2 regions of the Streptomyces sp. NPDC042002 genome follow, and region 2 is predicted to be linked to the other one. Evidence: riboswitches for the same ligand, from Rfam matches in the RefSeq annotation. Region 2 holds a riboswitch; the other holds the start of a gene.
What was found. A riboswitch is a leader RNA that binds a small molecule or an ion and turns the genes downstream of it on or off. The one in region 2 is predicted to bind glycine.

Region 1: another riboswitch for glycine. It lies ahead of gcvT (glycine cleavage system aminomethyltransferase GcvT); the one in region 2 lies ahead of gcvP (aminomethyl-transferring glycine dehydrogenase).

Annotation. Positions count from the first base shown of each region.
Region 1 covers NZ_JBVJCT010000023.1:69,446-72,772, reverse strand. The annotation lists gene glyA (serine hydroxymethyltransferase) at 1-357, opposite strand, end outside; gene gcvH (glycine cleavage system protein GcvH) at 369-746, opposite strand; gene gcvT (glycine cleavage system aminomethyltransferase GcvT) at 931-2,064, opposite strand; glycine riboswitch at 2,099-2,211, opposite strand; glycine riboswitch at 2,212-2,308, opposite strand; gene ACZ6KY_RS27995 (AAA family ATPase) at 2,484-3,152, shown strand; gene ACZ6KY_RS27990 (enhanced serine sensitivity protein SseB) at 3,216-3,327, shown strand, end outside.
Region 2 covers NZ_JBVJCT010000033.1:9,475-12,801, reverse strand. The annotation lists gene gcvP (aminomethyl-transferring glycine dehydrogenase) at 1-1,517, opposite strand, end outside; glycine riboswitch at 1,695-1,790, opposite strand; gene ACZ6KY_RS32890 (PRC-barrel domain-containing protein) at 1,905-2,273, shown strand; gene ACZ6KY_RS32885 (DNA polymerase IV) at 2,198-3,327, opposite strand, start outside.

The DNA.
Region 1 (3,327 bases), on a different contig from region 2:
CAGGCCGAGGATGGTGTCGCCGGGCTGGGCCATCGCGAACAGCGCGGCCTGGTTGGCGGAGGCACCCGAGTGGGGCTGCACGTTGGCGTACTCGGCGCCGAAGAGCGCCTTCACCCGGTCGATGGCGATCTGCTCGGCCACGTCGACGTGCTCGCAGCCGCCGTAGTAGCGACGGCCCGGGTAACCCTCGGCGTACTTGTTGGTCAGGACCGAGCCCTGGGCCTCCATGACCGCGACCGGAGCGAAGTTCTCCGAGGCGATCATCTCCAGGGTGGACTGCTGGCGGTGCAGCTCGGCGTCGACGGCGGCCGCGACGTCCGGGTCCAGCTCGTGAAGGGGGGTGTTCAGAAGCGACATGCGGTGACTCCTCAGCCGGCGGTGAAGGCGGTGTACTCGTCGGCGGACATCAGGTCCTCGGGCTCGCCCGCGACGCGCACCTTGAACAGCCAGCCGCCCTCGAAGGGCGCGGAGTTCACGAGCGACGGGTCGTCCACGACGTCCTGGTTGGCCTCGACGACCTCGCCGTCGACGGGGGAGTACAGGTCGCTGACCGACTTGGTCGACTCCAGCTCGCCACAGGACTCGCCCGCGGTCACCGTGTCACCGACCGCCGGGAACTGGGCGTAGACGACATCGCCGAGCGCGTTGGCCGCGTACTCGGTGATGCCGACCGTCGCGACGCCGTCCTCGGCGACGGACAGCCACTCGTGCTCCTTGCTGTAGCGCAGCTTCTGGGGGTTGCTCATGACCTGAATTCTCCTGTACGCGTGGGAGTGCTGATGGAGGGAAGCGTGGGTGACCCGGGCGGATGTGCCCAGGGTCACGTCCGGAGCCCGACGGGATCGCCCGTCAGCGCCGGAGCCCGACGGGGATCCGTGTCATGTCCGGCCCGTGCGGACCGGTGTCACGTCCGGCCCGTGCGGACCAGTGTCACTTCCGGCGCTTGTAGAACGGCAGCGCCACGACCTCGTACGGTTCGTGGCTGCCCCGGATGTCCACACCGACACCGGCGGTGCCCGGCGCGGCGTGCGCGGCGTCGACGTACGCCATGGCGATCGGCTTGCCCAGCGTGGGGGACGGGGCGCCGGAGGTGATCTCGCCGATCACCTGGCCGCCGACGACGACCGAGTACCCGGCGCGCGGCACGCGACGCCCCTCGGCGATCAGGCCGACGAGGACCCGCGGCGGCTCGGAAGCGGCACGCTCGGCGGCTTCGGTCAGCGCCGCGCGCCCCACGAAGTCGCCGTCCTTCTCGAACTTCACGACCCGGCCGAGACCGGCGTCGAAGGGGGTCAGCGAGGTGGTCAGCTCGTGCCCGTACAGCGGCATGCCGGCCTCCAGGCGCAGCGTGTCGCGGCACGACAGACCGCAGGGGACAAGACCGGCGGGGGTGCCCGCGTCGGTCAGCGCCTGCCACACCTTCTCGGCGTCGGCGGGGGCGACGAACAGCTCGAAGCCGTCCTCGCCGGTGTAGCCGGTGCGGGCGATCAGGGCCGGAACGCCGGCCACCGTGCCCGGCAGGCCCGCGTAGTACTTCAGGCCGTCCAGGTCCGCGTCGGTGACCGCCTTGAGGATGCCGGAGGACTCGGGCCCCTGTACGGCGATCAACGCGTACGCGTCACGGTCGTCGCGCACCACGGCGTCGAAACCGGCGGCGCGCCCGGTCAGCGCGTCCAGCACCACCTGGGCGTTGGAGGCGTTCGCGACGACCATGTAGTGAGAGGAACCGGCTTCGTGCTCGGCCAGGCGGTAGACGATCAGGTCGTCCAGGATGCCGCCGTCCTCCTGGCAGATCATGGTGTAGCGGGCGCGGCCCACGCCGACGGTGGCGATGTTGCCGACCAGCGCGTGGTTCAGGAGAGCCGCGGCCTCGGGGCCGGTGACGGTGATCTCGCCCATGTGGGAGAGGTCGAAGAGGCCGGCCTTCGTGCGGACGGCGAGGTGCTCGTCGCGCTCGGAGCCGTAGCGCAGGGGCATGTCCCAGCCTGCGAAGTCGGTCATCGTCGCGCCCAGCGAGCGATGCAGGGCATCGAGCGCGGTGTGACGGGGTGCGGTGCTGCTCATCGGTCTGGCTCCCAAGGCATGACGGCGAGGTCGTTCCTCCCCATCTGTCATCGGAACCTGAGAGGTTCATCAGGACCCCGCGAAACGGTGGTCCTGATTTGCACCTTGGGTGGAGCCACCGGTGAGCGGCCCGCTTTTCAGATGTGCCTCGCCCGCGCGGTAACGGGGCCTGAGAGATTCAAGGGAGGGACTTGCTCCTTCGGCGCCCGGGTACACGTACCCAGGACTCTCCCGCGCGGATTCAAGCGGCCGGTATGCAGTTGGCGGGGCCATCATCGCACGTGCCGTCCGATCCCGGCAGACCGGCATCTGTAACCGGGCTGTGGCAGTCCGCGCATGAAAAGGGGAAGCGCCGGGCATTACCTTCTCTTTACAGTCGACGGGGATGGGACTCCACACCCAAGGGGAGGACGGTCACGGTGAACAGGACCACGGCGTACGCGACGACCTCGGGTCTCGCGCTGCCGGAGCAGCCCGGCGCACCGGCCCGGGAGGCGCGCGGCCCGCTGCCGGCGCCTGTCGTCCGGGACCTCCGCGACCGGGTCGGACACAGCCCGCACGGTCTCCGCTTCGGGGCGCGCGACCTCGTGGTGGTCACCGGACTGCCCGGCAGCGGAAAGTCGACGCTGATGCGGCGGGCCGTGCGGGGCGCGCGCGTCGACTCGCAGGACACCCGCGAGCGCTGGGACGGCCGGATGGCCCGCCTGGTGCCGTACGTCCTCTACCGCCCCCTCGTCCGCCTCGCGCACTACGCCGGCCTGCGCCGCGCGCTGCGGGGCGGCGGCGGACTCGTCGTGCACGACTGCGGTACGCAGGCCTGGGTGCGCCGCTGGCTCGCCCGCGAGGCCCGGCGCCGGGGCGGCGCGCTGCACCTGCTGCTGCTCGACGTCCCGCCGGGCACCGCGCGGGACGGGCAGCGCGAGCGCGGCCGGGGCGTCTCGCGCTACGCCTTCGCCCGCCATCGCGGCGCGGTCGCCCGGCTGCTGCGCTCCGCCGAGAGGGGAGACCTGCCCCCGGGGTGCGGCTCGGCGGTGCTGATCGACCGGGACGCGGCGGACGTCCTGCGCGGGATCGACTTCGGCCACTGACCGGTTGCGGTGGCCCACTAATCTTTCCAGCCGGAACAACGGTTCGAAGCGGGCGGTAGACAGATGGACTTTCCGGCACAGGCGCACCCCCATCCGCACGGCGGCTGGCCCGGCAACGAGCTGGAGGAGGTGTTGTCCTCCTCCCTCAGCATGCCCGCGGGGCCCTCGGCGGCCG
Region 2 (3,327 bases):
CCGCGGTCGAGCGCGTAGTCGCGGTCGGAGAGCTTGCGCAGGTAGCGCAGCATCGCGGTCTCGGAGCGGTGCTGGTGGAAGACGGGGTGCGTGAGGTACTCGTCCGTGCGCAGCAGCGCGGCCGGCAGGGTGTCCTCCGCGCTCGCGTCCAGCGCCTCGATGTCGCCGTCGACGCCGAAGGCGGTCCACACGGCGGCCAGCTGCTCGCGCGTGGTCGTCTCGTCGCACGAGATCGACACCTGGTCGGCGTCGACGCGGTGGAGGTTGACGCCGTGGTCGCGGGCGGCGGCCACGGTCTCGGCGGCGCGGCCCGGGACCCGCACGGTGAGCGTGTCGAAGTACGCGCCGTGCACGACCTCGACGCCGCCGGCGGTGAGACCCGCGGCCAGGACCGTGGCGTAGCGGTGGGTACGCCACGCGATGGTCCGCAGGCCGTCGGGACCGTGGTAGACGGCGTACATGCCGGCCATCACGGCGAGCAGCACCTGAGCCGTACAGATGTTGCTGGTCGCCTTCTCGCGGCGGATGTGCTGCTCACGCGTCTGCAGGGCGAGGCGGTACGCCTTGTTCCCGTCGGCGTCCACGGACACACCGACCAGCCGGCCGGGGAGGCTGCGCGCGAACTTCTCGCGGACCGCCATGTAACCGGCGTGCGGTCCGCCGAAGCCCATCGGCACACCGAAGCGCTGCGTCGTACCGATCGCGATGTCCGCGTCGAGCTCGCCGGGCGAGGTCAGCAGGGTCAGGGCGAGCAGATCGGCGGCGACGGTGACGACCGCGCCCAGCTCGTGCGCCTGCTCGACGATCGGCTTGATGTCGCGTACGGCACCGGAGGCGCCCGGGTACTGGATCAGCACGCCGTTGATCTCGCGCCCGGCGAGGCCGGCCGGGATGCCGTCGGCGAGGTCGGCGACGACGATCTCGACGCCGGTCGGCTCGGCGCGGGTCTCTATGACGGCGATGGTCTGCGGCAGCGCGTCCGCGTCGACCAGGAAGAGGCCCTTCTTGTTCTTGCCCATGCGGCGGGACAGCGCCATCGCCTCGGCGGCGGCGGTGCCCTCGTCGAGGAGGGAGGCGCCGGAGGTCGGCAGTCCGGTGATCTCGGCGACGACGGTCTGGAAGTTCAGCAGCGCCTCGAGACGGCCCTGCGAGATCTCCGGCTGGTACGGCGTGTACGCGGTGTACCAGGCCGGGTTCTCCATGACGTTGCGCAGGATCACCGGCGGCGTGAACGTGCCGTAGTAACCGAGGCCGATCATCGAGCCGAGCACCTCGTTGCGGTCCGCGAGGGAGCGGAGCTCGGCCAGTACCTCGGCCTCGGTCCGCGCGGCCGGCAGCTTCAGGGCCTCGGCGTTCTTGATCACGTCCGGCACCGCGGCGGCCGTCAGCTCGTCGAGCGAGCCGTAGCCGACCTGCGCGAGCATCTTGGCCCGGGCTTCGGAGTCGGGCCCGATGTGGCGCTGCTCGAAGGGAATGCCCTGTTCGAGCTCGGAAAGCGGAATGCGAGGGGCGGTCATGGCGGAGGCCTCCTGGTCTGACGCGACCTTCGAGGGGCACCCCGGCACGGGTACCCCGACGGCCTCCCCCTCTGTCATCTCAACCTGAGAGTTTCACCGGGTCGTCCGCGGACGACCCGACTTTCACCGTCGGTGAGAGCGGAGGCCATCGGCACCCGCCCTGCTTTCCAGAGTGACCTCGTCCGTGCGGTACGTGAGCCTGAGAGATTCCGGGGAGGATTTGCTCCTTCGGCGCCTCCGGTGAAATCTGGAGGACTCTCCCGCACGGGATCAGCAGCCGTCTGCCAGCCTACCAGCGAGGACAAGACATCAGCCTTCGAGTGGCCGCCTTCACAAATGTGCTCTTTCGTAGTACTTACGGATGAGTTTGCGACCACTGGAGGGACCGTGCAGACCGACATCGATCCGCGCAACCTGATCGGCCGCAAGGCGTTCGACAGCAACGGCACCAAGATCGGCACGATCGACGAGGTCTATCTCGACGACGCGACCGGTGTCCCGGAGTGGGCGGCCATACGCACAGGGCTGTTCAGCAGGGACGCCTTCGTGCCCCTGGAGCCCAGCGAGATCGTCGAGGGGACCTTGCGCATCCCCTTCGACCGAGCCCTGATCAAGGACGCCCCCGACTTCGGCGTCGGGCGTCATCTCTCCCCCGAACAGGAACTCCAGCTCTACCACCACTACGGTCTCGACGTGGCGTCCCCGATACCGCCGGACCGGGACTTCGGCCGGATCGCGGGCACGGAGGACGCCTGAGCTTCCCGGGTGGCCGGATCCGCGTCGCGACTCCCGTCCGGGTCCGGGCCCGCGTCCGGGCCGGTGTACAGGTCCGGGCCCACGCCCGGACCTGGTCGTAGGCCCGGACGTTGCGTCGCGGCTTCTGACGCCGACGGCCCGGGAGCCGCCGGGAACCCGTCGGCGTCCCCGGGTCTTCGCTCCACCAGGGGCAGCGGATCCGCCGGTTCCAGCCGCGGATCGTCCGTCCGGAACGTCCGCACCCGCCCGGGCTCGGAATACGGAGTCTCGAACCGCACGGTGACCCGCCCCAGCCCGCTCCCCTGCACCCAGCCGTGCCCGTACTCGGCATGGCGCACATCGTGCCCGGAGGACCACCGCCGCTCCGCGGGCCGCCCCTCCTCCACCGGGGCGCCCTCGGCCGGCTCGTCCGCGGAATGCTCCTCGGCCACCGGCTCCCCCACGGCGGCGGCCTGCGCCTGCGCGAACAGGTCCTCCTGCGTGTAGTCGGCGAGCCCGGAGACGCCGACTCCCAGCAGCCGCACGCCTCCGGTCGTGTCCACGCCCTCCAGCAGCCGCGCGGCGGCCTCCCGGACGACCCCGGGATCGTCCGTGGGCCCCCGCAGCGTCTCGGACCGGGTCAGCGTCGAGAAGTCGTACCTGCGCACCTTCAGCACGATCGTCCGCCCCGACAGCCCGGCCCGGCGCAGCCGCCGCACACACCGGTCCGCGAGCCGCTGCACCTCCAGCTCCACCCGGACCCGGTCGTGGATGTCCACGTCGTAGGTGTCCTCGACCGACACCGACTTGGTCTCCCGTTCGGCCACCACGGGCCGCACGTCGTGGGCCAGCGCCATCGCGAACAGGGCGTGCCCGTGCGCCTTCCCCACCAGCCGTACGAGCTCGTCCTCGCCCGCCTCGGCGAGCTCCTCGACGGTGGTGATCCCGGCCCGCCGCAGATGGTCGCCGGTCGCCGGCCCCACACCCGGCAGCGTCCGCACCGGCATCGGCCCCAGCAGCGCGCGCTCGGTGCCCGGCTCGATCAGCACGAGGCCGTCGGGCTTGGCCTGCTCCG